4 regions of the Streptomyces sp. NPDC051664 genome follow, and region 2 is predicted to be linked to each of the others. Evidence: riboswitches for the same ligand, from Rfam matches in the RefSeq annotation. Region 2 holds a riboswitch; each other region holds the start of a gene.
What was found. A riboswitch is a leader RNA that binds a small molecule or an ion and turns the genes downstream of it on or off. The one in region 2 is predicted to bind cobalamin.

Region 1 (4,164 bases), on a different contig from region 2:
CTCATGCTCGGTCGCACGTTGGAGCGGCAGGGACGGCAGGCCGAGGCGACACCGCATCTGCGCATGGCTGCGGCGATGTCCGGGGACTTCTGGGACGACGAGGGCGACTCGGACGTCTGAGGCGGAGCGCCTTCGGTAGGGCTGCGGGCGTGTTCGGGGGGAGTCGGCCCTTACGCACGTCGCTACCCCCTCTTCGGTCGGCCAAAATTCCGATGCGTCGAGGCTTGCCGCCGTGATAGTCCGACGAGTCATGGAAGCTCTTGTGACAACGCGGCTCGTGCTCCACCCTCTGACCCCCGCAGAGGCGGAGTACGTAGTGGAAGGCCGTCCCGGGCCGGACGCCCTCTGGGCACCTGACTATCCCAACGACGGCGACCGGGCGGGCGCGCGGCACTTCCTGGAGCACTGCGCGGACACCGGCAATCCCGAGCCGTTCGGCGCGTACGAGATCCGCCTCCGCGAGGACGGGCACGCCATCGGCGGAGTCGGCTTCCATGGCGTCCCGGACGACCAGGGGCAGGTCACGATCGGCTACGGCCTGATACCGGCGATGCGCGGCAAGGGGTACGCCTCCGAGGCTCTGCGCGCGCTGCTGGAGTTCGCCCGTGCCGAGGGTGTCGCGTCGGTCAAGGGCGACGCCGACCTCGACAACGCCGCGTCCCAGCACGTCATGGCAGCGGCCGGGATGCGCTTCGTCGGGGAGGACGACCTGCTGAGGCACTACCGGATCGACTGGACGGCCGGATCGGCGGCCGAACGCGGGGACGGAGCGGCTGCGACGGACGGAGCCGCCGGGTCCGCACCTTCTCCCCAGGTCTCGGCTCGACGTCCGTCATGACGCCGGACACCCGGGCGGCTGGACCCCTACCACGACCGAACCCGCCAGGCAGCTCCTGGCGGGTTCGGTCGTAGTGGTGTTTCGGCCGGTCAGCCGGCAGCGGTGGCCGTGCGGGATACCGTGCCACCCTCCGCCGGGACCGGGTCCGGTCCCGGCACCAGCAGCCGTTCGGTCAGGTAGCCGAAGAACAGACCGAAAGTGGTCCAGAGCGTGGCCTGAACGGCGAGGGTGGCGAGGCGGAACTCCCACAACAGGCCGGCCGGGAAGTCCTTGCCGACCTCGTTGAACGAGGGCAGGAAGGCGTAGGCGAGCCCGATGACGAGGACGTAGGCGGCGGATGCGACGATCGTCGCGTTCCAGTTGCCCAGGCGAGGAGCCAGCCGCTTGCCGAGGATGACGGCCGCAATGGCGAGCAGCACACTGAGAGCGACCATGAGGAAGAACATGGCGGTGCGTTGGCCGATCGTGTCGGGGTTGCCGACGGCCGGCGGGTTGGCCGGGTATTTGAGGAACGGCACGACGTACACGGTCAGCAGGGCGCCGAACGCGATCAGTGCGGCCGTGGCCCGGGGGCCGAACCTGCCGATGCGGCCGAGGGCGTAGCAGAAGACGAGCGCGGCGATGCCGCCGACGGCCACGCCGAAGACGAGGACACCGGTGGCGAGGCCGGCCGTGGACTGCATGGCGCGGCTGACGAGTTCCTCGCCGCCGCCGTGGTCGTGGCTGTGCGCCTCTTCGAGGGCGATCGCCGCGTCGACCCGCGACTCTCCGAGGAAGTAGGCGACGGCAAGTGCGAGCGCGCCCGCGACCAGGCCGGCCAGCATTCCGCGGACCAGCAGGGCTCTGACAGATATGGAGTTCATGAGGGGTTCCCCTGGCTTGCTCGGTATGTCAGTGGCAGGGGAAACCGAGCAGGTGGCGACCGTCGTGGACCCACTCGTGGACACCCTCGCCGGAGATGACCGCAGTGGCGCCCTGCTCGGCGCCGACGAAGTACAGCAGAACGAGCATGAGAATGCCGAAGAAGACCGCCCATGGGGCGATGGCCTTCAGCGAGATGGGAGTGATGGCGGGTGATGCGACGGCGGCGGGGGCAGCAGTCTGTGCCATGGCAGAACCTCCTGGGGGAACACGCGTCCCGATCGTGGTGCCTGAGACGACAGTGCTGGGTCTGACTTCCCGTACGGATACGGGTTCACAGTGGCGCGACCGTGCCGGATTCTCACCGGACTTCCATCACACCGTCGTCATGTTCGTCGCGACCATACCGTCTGGGAGCACCCCGCCGCCATGGCACCATCTGCCCACCCCACAGCCCCGGATGCCATGGTGTGCTTACTGAAGAGGCCACAGTTCAGGGAGTTGACGCGGGTGTTCACGGTACGGGTGATGTTGATCTCACCGGCGCTCAACGCGGCGCTGCGCGAGGCCCGCTTCGACGGCGACACCCCGCTCGACGCGTCCGGCGTCCGGCGGGCGCGTGCGGCCGCGGCCGAGGTGCCGGCTGCCGACCGCCGGGTGCACGGCTCGGACGCGCGGTGCGCCGGGACCGCCGAGGCGTTGGGGCTGCGGTCCGAGCCCGAACCTGCCCTTCGCGGCTGGGACTTGGGTCGCTGGCGCGGACAACGGCTGGCGGAGGTGAGCCGGGACGAGCCGGAGGCGGTGTCGACCTGGCTGTCCGACCCCTCGGCCGCCCCGCACGACGGTGAGTCGCTGCTGGATCTGCATGCGCGGGTGGGCGGCTGGCTGGATTCGCTGCATGGGGAGGGCGCCGATGACGGCAGCGTGCTCGCCGTGGTCGAACCCGCTGCGGTGCGGGCCGCGATCGTGCATGCGCTGGGCCTTCCGCCGCAGGCGTTCTGGCGGCTGGACGTCGCTCCGCTGACACTGACCGAGCTCAGCGGCCGGTCCGGGCGTTGGAACCTGCGTTGCGGGCGGCCCCTGAGCACCGGAACGGACCAGAACACCCCAGCGCACGGAAGGTAGCCGGGTGAGCCGTCTCCGTGACGGACCGCGGTATCACGTACGCCCCCTCCACCATGCGTCACGACGGACTGCGCCTCCCCTGTCCCGGATGAAGGGCGGGCACCCGGGACCCGACTCCCCCACACCGAACTGCTCCCCTCCGCGGCGGACCCGGCCGCGAACCCTTCCGCCCAAGCAATGCTGACAAATCGTACGTAAAATGGCCAAGGCGATCGAGCCCACCTCCTCTTCGGAAGGGCGACCGACCATGACCGATCAGACGCAGCTGAGCCGGCCCGAGACCACCCGCCCATCCGAGTCCACGCACGGAGCAGGACCGCAGAGCGAAAACCGCCGAGAAAACCGCCGGACGGAACCCGGGGCACGAGGGCGTACCACGATCGCCGACGGCGTGGTGGCGAAGATCGCCGGGCTGGCGGCCCGGAGCGTGCCCGGAGTCCAGGGCATGGGCGGAGGCTTCATCCGCGGTATGGGGACCGCGCGGGAGCGAGTGCCCGGAGCGGGAGGTCGGTCCGTCACCGGCGGGGTCAAGGTCGAGGTCGGCGAGGTCCAGACCGCGGTCGACCTGTCGATCATCGTCGAATACGGCTTCCCGATCGTCGAGCTCGCGGGCGACATCCGGACCGAGGTGATCGCCGCCATCGAGCGGATGACCGGTCTGGAGGTCGTAGAGGTCGACATCACGGTTACCGACGTGAAGCTGCCCGACGAGGAAGAGGAGGAGCAGGTGCCGGAGAGGCGAGTCGTGTAGGGGTTCGCCGGACCGGATCGCACCTGGTCGAAGGGGGTGACCATCGGCCGTGTCGTCGGCCTGAAACCTCGGCTGTCTCCCGAGGTCCGTCGGATATCCGCCTGGTACAGGGCCACTGAGGCAGCCGCACATGACGGGGGTGGCTGACCTCGATCGGAGGACCAGATGTCCACAGGAATCATTGTTGCCATCGTCGTCGTGGTGGTGGTCCTTGTCGCCCTCGCGGTGATTGTCCGGCTCGCCATTCGGCGGCGGCATCTGCGGGAGCGCTTCGGGCCCGAGTACGAGCGCACTGTTGAAGCCGGTGACAGCCGCACGGCGGCCGAGCGTGATCTGCGCGACCGCGAGCAACGTCACGACGACCTCGATCTCAAGCCGCTGCCCTCGACCGCTCGTCAGCAGTACGCGCAGGAGTGGAACAGCGTGCAGGAGCACTTCGTGGACCGTCCGCAAGAGGCGGTCGGTGAGGCGGACCAGCTGGTGACCCGGCTCATGAAGGAACGCGGTTACCCGACCGAGGGCTATGAGCAGCAGGTGAAGGATCTGTCGGTCGAACACGGGCGCACGCTGGAGCATTACCGCGCCGCCC
Region 2 (4,164 bases):
CAGCCGGGCCGGGTTGGCGAGCGAGTTCGCCGCGCCGATGCAGATCAGCAGGGTGGCCAGCTTCGCCCCGTCGTACAGCGCGAAGAGCAGCTGTTCGGCGGTGACCCGGCCGCCGATCCTGACGCCCTGCGCCCAGTCGGGCAGCGGCACTTCGGGCAGGGTGAACACCGGGTGCGTACCGGGGATCGGCGAGCCGAGAAAGACGGAGAACAGCAGCCGCACGCCTACGACGAACAGCCCGATCCTGATGAACGCCCCGTACGAACGGGCCCACGGCGCATCCGTCCGGCGCGCCGCCACGACGTAACCGGCCACCCCCACCAGCAGCCCGAGCAGCAGTGGATTGCTGGTCCGGGAGGCGGCGGTGGCCAGCCCGAGCGCCCACAGCCACCAGGCCCCGGCGGGCAGGGCGTTGCTGCGGGTCGCCTCGAGGGCACGCAGGGCAGGGACCTGCCGGGCCGTGCCGGCGGAGACGGTCATCCGCGGCGGCGGCGGGCCTGCACGACCGCGGCGACGCCGAGCAGAAGGACGGCGGCGACACCGGCGAGCATCCCGGCGGACGGACCGCCGCGGCCACTCCCCGGGTGGGCGGAGGCGGACGGGCTCGCGGGCGCCTGCGACGTAGTGTCGGCGTGCCCGGTGCCGGAGACCTGCTCACCGCAGCCCGAGGCCGGATAGCCGGAGATCGCGCAGAGCAGTGCCTCACTGCTGTAGCGCAGCGGCTTGGCCACGGAGGCGAGGGCCTCCGCGGCGCTCGCGTCCTCGGCGACCTGCGCGCACGCGGTACGCGGCGCGGGCGGCGTCTCCCCGTCAGGGGCGTCCGCCGCCGTGCCGGGGTCGATGACGAGCGCGACCCGCTTGGTGCCGTCCTTGGCGGGGGTGTCCGCACAGATCGCCGCGAAGTCGGGGGCGCGGCGCGGCTTCGCCGAGTCCTGGGAGTCCTCGCTCACCGAGAACCGGAAGCCCTGCACCGCACCGTCGTCGGGCCGGACCAGCGACGGGCCCTGGGTGGCATACGTCCAGCCCGTCCCCTTGCCCTCCCAGAACGACCAATAGCGGTAGCCGGCCGCGTGGGCGGTGCCCGCGCCGAACAGGGTCAGGACGGCGCCGAGAACGAGCAGCAGGGCGCCCGCCGCCGGCCACCCGGATCGATTCCCCGCCCGGTTCACAGCTGCGGGCTCTTCCGGCGGCTGCTGATGAGGAAGCCGACACCGGCACCGGCGGCGAGACCGATACCGACGAGCCACCACACGCCGAGACCGGCGTCGTCGCTGGTGCCGTCCTGCGCCGCGTAGTCGCTGGTGGCCGGCGAGGGTGTGTGGACGGCGGCCGGCTTCGGTCCGGTCGCGTTCAGCCGCTCGACCAGGTCGACACCGCCGAAGTCGCGGGCATCGGCGCCGGACGTGTGCGCGGCCACGACCAACTGGGCGTAGGCGGCGGGGCCGTTCTGGGCCGCCCAGGGCGCGGCGTGCTTCTTCAGCCAGCCGAGCGCGTCGGCCGCTTTGTCCTGGTGGCCCGCGGCGGCCAGGGCGACGACCGCGTCCGCGGTGTTGCCGAAGTCGGGCTGCTCGGTGGTGTCGGTGGCGCCCGGCATCGGCGGCTGGTTGAGGTGGCCGGTCTTCGCGAGGGCACCCGCGAGATAGTGCGCGCCGTTCTGGGCGGCCTGCTCGGGCTTGACGACGGCGCCCTTGTGGCAGGTGGGCGCCTTGTCCTCGGACGCGGAATTGTTCCAGGCGGCCAGCCCCTTGCCCATGGAACCGAGCACACCGGCAGCGGTGGCGTCCGCGTTGGCGGCGAGCTTGCCGGCCTTGTCGGGCTGGTACGCGAACGCCCCGCCGTCCTTGCCGCCGCACGGGATCGCCAGCTCGAGCAGCGCGTCGTACGGCGTTTTGCCGCCCTCGGTCGTCACATCGCCGAGCCGCTGGCCCCGCTTGGCCAGGGCGCCGATCACGATCGAGGTGGAGTTGGCGTCGCTGGGCGAGCCCGGGTTGTAACCCCAGCCGCCGTCCTCGTTCTGAACGGACTTCAGCCAGGCGACCCCGTTGTCGACGGCATCGCCGTGCCCGCCGACCTCGGCGAGCGCCTGGACCGCGGCGGCGGTGGCGTTGGTGTCCGTCATGGTCTTCGCGTCGCACGGCTTGCTGACATCCGCGCGGTACGAGGCGTAGGCGCCGCTGTCACACTGCTGGGCGACCAGCCAGTCGACGGCCGCGGCCGCGGGGGTGACCCCTTCGAGCCGCTGGGCGATGAAGGCCAGCGACTGCCTCCAGACCCCGTCGTACGTCGGGTCCTTGGTGCCGTACAGCCCGGACGGCAGCGCGACGGACGGGGTGGGCGACGGAGACGGCGCCGCCACCGCGGCCGGGGCAGCGGCCGCACAGAGCACGGTGGCGGTGGCGGCGAGCGTTGCTGCGGTGCGGCGAACGGTCATGGTGGGCTGGGCCTCTCCTGCGGTGGGAACCGGGCACAGGCACACTCAGGCACCAGGCTCCGGCCCCGTATGCCTCGACGGTGCCGGTCACCGGGGTTCCGGTGACGCGAGCCGGTCACGACCGCGGACAGGGCATTCCGACTCACCGCTGTGTCAGCGGCTCACGGTTGCGTGGTCAGTGCCGGATTCGCACCGGCTTCCCCCTGAACGGGCATGATGACGACGCCCACACTCTACCGGGGCGTAGCCCGCCCCTTCGGGCGGAGGGGCGCCCGGGACGGCGACGTACGTCACCCGTGGGGCCGGGTCGGGACGGAGCGGAGCGGTGGGAGAGGAGGTCGGTCCCTGATGACGACCAGTGCCTCATCGCGAACCGTGGCCATGGTGTGGCCTCGTCGCGTTCAGGTGGAGGAGCGGCTCGGTGTCGGAAGGCCGTCGGCGAACCCCCTCACACCGCGATGTACGTCATCGGATCGCTCCCTGTCATCGCCTCCGCGCGCCCCAGCTTCACCAGTCGGCGGACGTGGGCCTCGGCCTCCGAGACCGCGATGTTCCGTGAGCCGTGCGGGATCTGTTCCCACGGCCGGTTCCACTCCATCCGCTCGGCCAGCTGCCACGGCGTCAACGGGGTGGCCAGCAGTGCGAGCAGGCCGGTCAGCCGCTCCTCGTGGTGGTCGAGGAGTTCCTGTACGCGCCGGGCCGCGTCCGGGAACGCGTGCTGGTGGGCGGGCAGCACCTCGGCGACCCCCAGCCGGCCGATGCGCTCCAGCGAGTCGAGGTAGTCGCCCAGTGGGTCGGTGACCGTCGCGTCGTCCGGGTCCTCGTACAGCCCGATGTGCGGGCTGATCCCGGGCAGCAGATGGTCGCCGGAGAAGAGCCGGCCGCGGCCGGGCAGGTTCGCCGGGTGGTCCTCCTCCAGATGCAGGCAGACATGGCCGGGGGTGTGGCCCGGCGTCCAGACCGCCCGGAGCCGGCGGCCCGCCAGGTCGAGCAGCTCGCCGGGGACGATCTCGCGGTCCGGGAGGGCGGCGCGCAGGCCGGGCAGGGTGCGCATCCGGCCGGCGGCGCGGGCGGCGCGCAGGGGGGCGAGGTGGTCCTCGGGGGCGCCGACCGCGGTGAGTTTCACCGCCAGGTAGGTCAGCCAGGTGCCCGGTTCGGACTCGCGGGTGCGGCGCACGATCGCGGTGTCCGCGGCGTGCATCGCGATCCAGGCCCCGGATGATTCGCGGACCTGGCCGGAGAGGCCGTGGTGGTCGGGGTGGTGGTGGGTGATGACCACGCCATGGATGTCGGTGATGCCGACTCCGATGGCGGTGAGGCCCGCGACCAGGGTGTCCCAGGCCTCCGGGTCGTCCCAGCCGGTGTCGATCAGGACCGGGCCGCGGCCGGTGTCCAGGACGTGTACCAGGGTGTGGCCGAGCGGGTTGTCCGGGATGGGGACCTTGATGGACCACACGCCGCCACCGTGCTCGGTCACCTGTGTCATGTGGTCCCCATCTCTCGTCCCGTCATGCGGCCGTGCTGCGCCGCATCCACTGTAACGAGAACTCGTTCCAGTAGTAGCCCTGGTCGACTATTCCTCCGAGGTCGATCGCCGTCGGATCCGTGGACTCCTGGAACTGGAACTGGTATCAGTTCTGACACGGAGTCAGGTATGGAGTCAGGTGCGGAGTCGGTACGTGCCGGGTCGCGGGAGGCAGCAGCCATGACCGAGCTTGTCGAACACGGAAAAC
Region 3 (4,164 bases), on a different contig from region 2:
ACGACATCTTCGCCAAGGCCGGCGAGGCGTTCTCGCAGAAGAACCCGGCAACCGGCGCCCCGCGCGGAGCGCTCGCACCGGGCGAGACGGGCCAATGGGGCTACGCCACTCTGGCCCTGGGTTCGGCGCTCGCGCTCTTCATGTACCCGCACTCGATCACGGCGACGCTCTCCAGCCGCAGCCGTGACGTGATCCGGCGCAACACCACCATCCTGCCGCTGTACTCGCTGATGCTGGGCCTGCTGGCGCTGCTCGGCTTCATGGCGATCGCCGCCGGGGTCAAGGTGCAGAACGGGCAGCTGGCGATCCCGCAGCTGTTCGAGAACATGTTCCCCGACTGGTTCGCCGGGGTTGCGTTCGCCGCGATCGGTATCGGCGCGCTGGTGCCCGCCGCAATCATGTCGATCGCCGCAGCCAACCTCTTCACCCGGAACATCTACAAGGACTTCCTGAAGCCCGACGCGACCCCGGCCCAGGAGACGAAGGTCTCCAAGCTGGTGTCGCTGCTGGTGAAGGTCGGTGCGCTCGTCTTCGTCCTCACGATGGACAAGACGGTCGCGATCAACTTCCAGCTGCTGGGCGGGATCTGGATCCTGCAGACGTTCCCGGCGCTGGTCGGCGGCCTGTTCACCCGGTGGTTCCACCGCTGGGCGCTGCTCGCCGGCTGGGCGGTCGGCATGGTCTACGGCACGCTCGCCGCGTACGGGGTGGCGAGCCCGACCCAGGCGCACTTCGGCGGCTCCTCGAAGGAGATCCCGGGGATCGGCGAGATCGGCTACATCGGCCTCACTGCGTTCGTGCTGAACGTGGTGGTGACGGTGGTGCTGACGTTCGTCCTGAACGCGGTGAAGGCCCCGGCCGGGATCGACGAGACGTCACCGGCCGACTACACGGCGGACGCGGGCGACCCGGGCGTGAAGGTCGAACTCCCGTTGGCCAGGCCTGAGCCGGCCGCCTCCCCCGACACGAGCCCGTCGACCAACTAGGGTCTTTCGTTCGGATCAGGCCGGATGAGGGAGCGGCTGATGTGCGTGCCGGGCCCTGCTAGCCCGGCATGATCCGAACAAGAGACCCTAGGCCTGCACGCCAGTCAAAAATGTGGCCCGGCCGACGACGGAGGAAGGATCCGTCGCCGGCCGGGCCACACAGGTTTCGGACAGGAGCGGCACCCCTGGCGCACCCGGGCAGCTGCCCCGGGCCCCACCCCCGTACGGCACACTTCCGCCATGGACATATCGATCAGGCCCGTCGACCCCACCGAACTCCCCCTCCTCGGCGAGATCACCGCATACGCGTACCTCGACGACGGCCTGCTCGACCTCGGTGCCGACGACCCGTATCTCGAACAACTCCGCGACGTGCCTCGCCGCGCCGCCGAGGCCGACGTGCTCGTCGCGGTCGGTGCCGACGGCCGGGTACTGGGCGGCGTGACATACGCACCGCCCGGCAACCCGTGGGCCGACATCGCCGGCCCCGACGAGGCCGAATTCCGGATGCTCGCCGTCGCCCGGGAGGCGCGTGGCCTCGGGGCGGGCGAGGCGCTCGTACGGGCCTGTATCGACCGCGCACGGGGTACTGACGGCGTCGCGCGGCTCGTCCTGTCGACGCAGTCGACCATGCTCGCCGCCCACCGGATCTACCGCCGCCTGGGCTTCGTACGGACTCCGGAGCGCGACTGGTACCCCATTCCAGGCCTCCAACTGCTTACCTACAGCCTCACCCTGTGAAACCCGAGCGACACAACATGTGGGGGCTGCCTCAACGGGCGGCCCCCACATGTATGCTCGTGCTCGCTGTCGCCGCAGGGAAATCCGGTGTGAATCCGGAACTGTCCCGCAACGGTGTGATCGGTGTACTTTTGCGCACCCTGTAAGTCCGAGGACCTGCCGACAGCGCGTCCGGCTCGACCGATCCGGACGCCCAGACGTCCGGGCCTCGCGGATGGGCCGGTGGACGCCGCACGGAGTGCTGCCCCCTTTCCTGGGCACGCCTCTGCCCGGCTGCCCCCGCTCCCCGCCCGGCCCCGAGCCGAGCGAGGGAGAGCACCACATGACCATCGCGCCAGCCGATCCGGCTTCAGTCGCCGAGTCCACGGGAACCACGAACGACGGACCCGGGACCGCACTGCTGCGGACCCTGACCGACCTCACCGTCGATCTGCCCGACACCGACCCCGGTCGCGTCGCCGCCGCCGCGCTGCGCGGCCGCAACGCCCGGTCGGACGAGGCAGAGCTGCGTTCGCTGGCCACCGAGGCCGCCGCGGGTCTGATCTCCGAGGACCCCGCGTACTCCCGGCTCGCCGCCCGCCTCCTCACCCGCAACATCGCGGACGAGGCGGCCGGTCAGGGCGCGGTGTCCTTCTCCGCCTCGGTCGCCGTCGGCCACCGCGAGGGTCTGATCGCGGACCGCACGGCCGCGTTCGTGGCGCTCCACGCGGCCCGGCTCGACGCGCTGGTCGAGCAGTCGCTCGCCGACGGCGCCGACGACCGGTTCGGCTACTTCGGACTGCGGACGCTGCACAGCCGCTATCTGCTGCGCCACCCGCACACCCGTCAGGTCGTCGAGACGCCGCAGCACTTCATGCTGCGGGTCGCGGCCGGTCTCGCCGAGGACGACTCGGCGCACGCACTGGACGAGGTCGCCTCGCTGTACGGCCTGATGAGCCGCCTCGACTACCTCCCTTCCTCCCCCACACTCTTCAACTCCGGCACCCGGCACCCGCAGATGTCCTCCTGCTATCTGCTGGACTCGCCGCTGGACGAGCTCGACTCGATCTACGACCGCTACCACCAGGTGGCACGGCTCTCCAAGCACGCGGGCGGCATCGGCCTCTCCTACTCCCGGATCCGCGCCCGCGGTTCACTGATCCGCGGCACCAACGGGCACTCCAACGGCATCGTGCCGTTCCTGAAGACACTCGACGCCTCGGTCGCCGCGGTGAACCAGGGCGGCCGCCGCAAGGGCGCCGCCGCCGTCTACCTGGAGACGTGGCACGCGGACATCGAGGAGTTCCTGGAGCTGCGCGACAACACCGGTGAGGACCAGCGGCGTACGCACAACCTCAACCTGGCGCACTGGATCCCGGACGAGTTCATGCGCCGGGTCGACACGGACGGCGACTGGTCGCTGTTCTCGCCCGCCGACGTGCCCGAGCTGGTCGACCTGTGGGGCGACGAGTTCGACACCGCGTACCGGGCTGCCGAGGCCAAGGGCCTGGCCCGCAAGTCGATGCCGGCGCGTGAGCTGTACGGCCGGATGATGCGGACCCTCGCGCAGACCGGCCAGGGCTGGATGACCTTCAAGGACGCCTCCAACCGGACCGCGAACCAGACCGCCGAGCCGGGCCGCGTCGTCCACTCGTCGAACCTGTGCACCGAGATCCTCGAAGTCACCGACGACGGCGAGACGGCCGTCTGCAACCTCGGTTCGGTCAATCTCGGGGCGTTCGTGGCCGACGGTGAGATCGACTGGGAGCGGCTGGACTCCACCGTCCGTACCGCCGTGACGTTCCTCGACCGGGTCGTCGACATCAACTTCTACCCGACCGAGCAGGCCGGCCGGTCCAACGCCCGCTGGCGCCCGGTGGGCCTGGGCGCGATGGGGCTCCAGGACGTCTTCTTCCAGCTGCGGCTGCCGTTCGACTCCCCCGAGGCCCGCGCACTCTCCACGAAGATCTCCGAGCGGATCATGCTCGCCGCGTACGAGGCGTCCTGCGACCTCGCCGAGCGGTCCGGTCCGCTGCCCGCCTGGTCCGAGACGCGCGCCGCCCGCGGTGTGCTGCACCCCGACCACTACGCCACCGAGCTGACCTGGCCGGAGCGCTGGGACACGCTGCGCGCCCGGATCGCGAAGACCGGTATGCGCAACTCGCTGCTGCTGGCCATCGCACCGACCGCCACGATCGCCTCGATCGCCGGGGTGTATGAGTGCATCGAGCCGCAGGTCTCCAACCTCTTCAAGCGCGAGACGCTCAGCGGCGAGTTCCTCCAGGTCAACGCCTATCTGGTGGATGAGCTGAAGAAGCTCGGCGTGTGGGACGCACGGACCCGTGAGGCGCTGCGCGAGGCGAGCGGCTCGGTGCAGGGGTTCGCCTGGATCCCGGAGGACGTGCGGGCGTTGTACCGCACGGCGTGGGAGATCCCGCAGCGCGGACTGATCGACATG
Region 4 (4,164 bases), on a different contig from region 2:
AACGGCTCGCCGCCCCGCACATCGGCGACCCCGTGATGGATCTCGTACCCCTCCACCGGCTCCCCGAGCGCCGAACCGACCGGCCGGGCCAGGGTCTTCTCCCGGTCGAACCGGATCCGTACCGGAAGCAGCCCGAGCCCGTCGACCTGCCCGGCCCGCGACTCCACCTCGTCCTCGATGCGCTCACCGAGCACCTGGAACCCGCCGCAGATGCCGAGCACCGGACGCCCCTGGGCAGCCCGCCGCAGCAGCGCGTCGGCCAGCCCCCGTTCGCGCAGCCAGGCCAGCGCCTTCACCGTGCCGCGCGTGCCGGGCACGATCACCAGGTCCGCGTCGGCCAGCTCCTCCGCCCGGTCCACGAACCGCACCACCACACCCGGTTCGGCGGCCAGCGCGTCCACATCGGTGAAGTTCGACATCAGCGGCACCGCGCACACCGCGACCCGCAGCACGTCCTCGCCGTGCGGCGGCGCGACGACCGACTCGCGTACGGCTCCGCGCAGCGAGACCCGCAGTCCGTCCTCCTCGTCGATGCCCAGGCCATGGGCGAACGGCAGCACCCCGTACGTCGGCCGCCCGGTCAGCCCGTGCAGCATGTCGAGCCCCGGCTCCAGCAGCGACACGTCGCCGCGGAACTTGTTGACCAGATAGCCCGCGATCAGCGCCTGGTCCTCGGCGCTGAGCAGCGCCGTCGTACCGAAGAAGGAGGCGAAGACACCGCCGCGGTCGATGTCGCCGACGACGACCACCGGGAATCGCGCGGCCCGCGCGATCCCCATGTTCACGATGTCGGTGCGGCGCAGATTGATCTCGGCCGGGCTGCCCGCCCCCTCGCAGATCACCGCGTCATACGTGCCCCGAAGCTGCTCCAGACAGTCCACGACCGTGGAGAGCAGCGACTCCTGCCGCCCTCCGTGGTAGCCGCGTGCACTCATCTCGCCCACCGGCCTGCCCATCAGGACGACCTGGCTGGAGCGGTCGCTGCCGGGCTTGAGCAGTACCGGGTTCATCAGCGCGGTCGGCTCCACCCGGGCTGCCTGGGCCTGCATCGCCTGTGCACGTCCGATCTCCGCGCCCTCGCGGGTGACGAACGAGTTCAGCGACATGTTCTGCGCCTTGAACGGCGCGACCTTCACCCCCTGGCGCACCAGCCAGCGGCAGATGCCTGCTGTCACGACGCTCTTGCCCGCGTCCGACGTGGTTCCGGCGACCAGCAGTCCGCCGCTCATTCTCCGCTCCGTCCCGCGGCCCGGCGCCGCCCCGTGGACGACCGCCGTCCCGCGATCAGCCGGCCCGCCGCGCACACGCCGAGGGCCAGCACCCCCACCCGGCGCGACAGCCGCACCGCGCGCTCGATGTCCTCGGTCTCCACCGCACGGCCGGCCGCGCCGTTCAGCACCGGCCGGTGCTCGACACGGCCGCCGTACGCGAGGGTCCCGCCGAGCCGTACACCGAGCGCGCCCGCGAACGAGGCCTCCACCGGACCCGCGTTGGGGCTCGGGTGCTTGCCGGCGTCGGCCAGCCAGGCGCGTACCGCCCGACGTGGATGGCCCCCGGCAACCACGGCGAGCGCGGCCGTGAGCCGGGCACCGGGCCAGCCCACGACGTCGTCCAGCCGGGCCGAGGCCCAGCCGTAGCGCAGATGGCGGGGTGATTTGTGCCCGACCATGGCGTCGAGGGTGTTGACGGCCCGGAAAGCGACGAGTCCGGGCACGCCGCCCAGTGCGCCCCACACCAGCGCGCCGACCACCGCGTCGGAGGTGTTCTCGGCTACGGACTCCACCACGGCGCGGGCGATCTGCGGCCCGTCGAGGGAGTGCGGGTCGCGGCCGCACAGATGGGGGAGCCGCTCACGGGCCAGTGCGATGTCATCGGCGGCCAGCGCGCCGCCGATGGCGCGGGCCTCCCGCCCCAGCGATGTGCCGCCGACGACCGACCAGGTGGCGGCCGCGGTGAGGGCGACGGAGGCGGCGGGATGACGGCGCAGGGCACGGGCGGCCAGCGCGGCTCCAGCCGCGGCTCCTCCGGCGCAGACCAGGGTGTGCAGTGCGCCCCACCCGCGGTGGTCGCGCCACAGGCGGCGCTCGACGGCCGCGGCGGCCCGTCCGAACGCGGCGACCGGATGCCGTCGGCGGGGATCACCGAGCAGCTGATCGCCGATCAGACCGGCCGTGGCGCCGTACGCGAAGATGCGGTCGGCTCGCACCGCTCAGCCGGCCGTTGCGCCTCGAAGGACCTTCGTACAGCCGGCTCCCGGCGGGAGCGGCACAGAAACGGACGACGACGCACGGCAGCCGGGCATGGCGATATGTCCTCACTCAGGGTCCGCGCCCTGGTTCGACGTGACCGGCGGCGAGAGTCTCCTGGCTCCCGGATCCGCAGTTCCCCCGGCCTTCCAGCCCGCCTGCGCGAGCCGTGACTTCCGGTGTGGGGGACTGCTCCCCGGTGACAGTGGCGGGACCGCGCCGGATTCGCACCGGCTTCCTCTGCTGTCGCCGTAAATGGCTCCGGCAGTCCACCACGCTCCGCGAATGCCCGTCAACCTGGCCTTGACCTGCGGCGGCGCAGTGTGCGCAGACGCACATCGGGCCGGACACACGCGAGGTGTGTCCGGCCCGACGGGACCCCGATGACGGAGTGCGGTCAGGTGCTCAGGCGACGATCAGATAGATCCCGTACGCGACCGCGGCCGCGCAGAGCCCGAAGCAGAGGTACGCGCCGGTGCGGGCGAGTGCCAGGGAGCCTGAGGTCGAGCCGCCCTGCGCCGCCGGTTCCGGCTGCTTGGAGAGGCCGACGATGCCCAGGGTGAAGAGGCCCACCAGCGCCACGGTGACGACGAGGGAGACGCCGAAGACGGAGCCGAGAGCTGCCCAGTCGATGTTCATGGTGATCTGTCCTTACACCGTGGCGGGCCGCGCCGGATCGGCGACGGTTCCGGCCGGGGCCGGGATGGTGGTCTTGAGGTCCGTGGCTGCGGTCGCGTCCGCCGTGGTGGCCGGAGCCGCGGCCCCGGTGGGCGGCGGGGTGACGGCCGCCATGGCGGTGGTGATGACACCCGCCGGTTCGGCGGCGGGAGCGACATCGCCGTGACCGACCGGCTTGCGGCGGGACAGCAGCCAGATGGCGGCGGACCCGCCGATCAGCAGCATGGCGACGACGGCGACACCCCAGGTGCCCTGCTTGGTGAGGAATTCCGCGCCCGCACCGACCAGACCGGCGGCCGGCAGGGTCAGACCCCAGGCGATGAACATCCGGGTCGCGGTGGACCAGCGGACCACACCGCCCCGGCGGCCCAGCCCCGCACCCATCACGGCGCCGGAGCACGACTGGGTGGTGGAGAGGGAGAAGCCGAGGTGCGAGGAGGCCAGGATGACCGTGGCCGCGCTGGTCTGGGCGGCGAAGCCCTGCGGCGGCTTGAGTTCGGTGAGGCCACTGCCCATGGTGCGGATGATGCGCCAGCCGCCGAGGTAGGTGCCGAGCGCGATGGCCATACCCGCGGAGACGATGACCCAGACCGGCGGGTTGGAGCCGGGGGAGAGAACGCCGCCGGTGACCAGGGCCAGGGTGATGATGCCCATGGTCTTCTGCGCGTCGTTGGTGCCGTGGGCGAGCGAGACCAGTCCGGCCGAGGCGATCTGGCCGGCGCGGTAGCCCTTCGCGGTGGCCTTCCCCTGGGCGTCGTTACGGACCTTGCCGCCGATCCGGTACGTCAGCCTGGTCGCCAGCAGTGCGGCGAGACCGGCGACGACCGGGGCGGCGACCGCGGGGAGCAGCACCTTGGTGACGACGGTGCCGCCGTCGACCGAGGACCAGCCCGCCGACATCACCGCGGCGCCGATGAGACCGCCGAAGAGGGCGTGGGAGGAACTGGACGGCAGGCCGACCAGCCAGGTCAGCAGATTCCACAGAATGGCGCCGACGAGGGCCGCGAAGATGACTTCTGTCCGCAGCCCGTTCTCGTTGATGATCCCGCCGGAGATCGTTTTGGCGACCTCGACCGACAGGAACGCGCCGACCAGGTTGAGAGCGGCGGACATGGCCACCGCTGTCTTGGGTTTGAGAGCGCCGGTCGAGATGGTGGTAGCCATCGCGTTGGCGGTGTCATGGAAACCGTTCGTGAAATCGAACACTAGAGCTGTCACGATCACAATCGCGAGGAGCAGC

Region 1: linked by a shared signal. The riboswitch ahead of ACIA8E_RS12650 (CbtB domain-containing protein) and the one ahead of ACIA8E_RS08235 (prenyltransferase/squalene oxidase repeat-containing protein) in region 2 are both predicted to bind cobalamin.
Region 3: linked by a shared signal. The riboswitch ahead of ACIA8E_RS02190 (ribonucleoside-diphosphate reductase subunit alpha) and the one ahead of ACIA8E_RS08235 (prenyltransferase/squalene oxidase repeat-containing protein) in region 2 are both predicted to bind cobalamin.
Region 4: linked by a shared signal. The riboswitch ahead of ACIA8E_RS23390 (cobalamin biosynthesis protein) and the one ahead of ACIA8E_RS08235 (prenyltransferase/squalene oxidase repeat-containing protein) in region 2 are both predicted to bind cobalamin.

What each region holds. Positions count from the first base shown of each region.
Region 1 covers NZ_JBITCU010000005.1:288,470-292,633, reverse strand. The annotation lists gene ACIA8E_RS12665 (tetratricopeptide repeat protein) at 1-120, shown strand, start outside; gene ACIA8E_RS12660 (GNAT family N-acetyltransferase) at 251-838, shown strand; gene ACIA8E_RS12655 (CbtA family protein) at 928-1,701, opposite strand; gene ACIA8E_RS12650 (CbtB domain-containing protein) at 1,730-1,948, opposite strand; adenosylcobalamin (AdoCbl) riboswitch at 1,952-2,100, opposite strand; gene ACIA8E_RS12645 (histidine phosphatase family protein) at 2,228-2,824, shown strand; gene ACIA8E_RS12640 (Asp23/Gls24 family envelope stress response protein) at 3,072-3,575, shown strand; gene ACIA8E_RS12635 (hypothetical protein) at 3,741-4,164, shown strand, end outside.
Region 2 covers NZ_JBITCU010000003.1:425,225-429,388, forward strand. The annotation lists gene ACIA8E_RS08225 (energy-coupling factor transporter transmembrane component T) at 1-480, opposite strand, end outside; gene ACIA8E_RS08230 (SCO2322 family protein) at 477-1,169, opposite strand; gene ACIA8E_RS08235 (prenyltransferase/squalene oxidase repeat-containing protein) at 1,166-2,431, opposite strand; cobalamin riboswitch at 2,541-2,675, opposite strand; gene ACIA8E_RS08240 (MBL fold metallo-hydrolase) at 2,880-3,917, opposite strand; gene ACIA8E_RS08245 (aldehyde dehydrogenase) at 4,137-4,164, shown strand, end outside.
Region 3 covers NZ_JBITCU010000001.1:485,631-489,794, forward strand. The annotation lists gene mctP (monocarboxylate uptake permease MctP) at 1-986, shown strand, start outside; gene ACIA8E_RS02185 (GNAT family N-acetyltransferase) at 1,227-1,727, shown strand; cobalamin riboswitch at 1,768-1,906, shown strand; gene ACIA8E_RS02190 (ribonucleoside-diphosphate reductase subunit alpha) at 2,050-4,164, shown strand, end outside.
Region 4 covers NZ_JBITCU010000012.1:193,689-197,852, forward strand. The annotation lists partial or broken gene ACIA8E_RS23385 (cobyric acid synthase) at 1-1,229, opposite strand, end outside; gene ACIA8E_RS23390 (cobalamin biosynthesis protein) at 1,226-2,206, opposite strand; cobalamin riboswitch at 2,357-2,488, opposite strand; gene ACIA8E_RS23395 (hypothetical protein) at 2,652-2,885, opposite strand; gene ACIA8E_RS23400 (anion permease) at 2,898-4,164, opposite strand, start outside.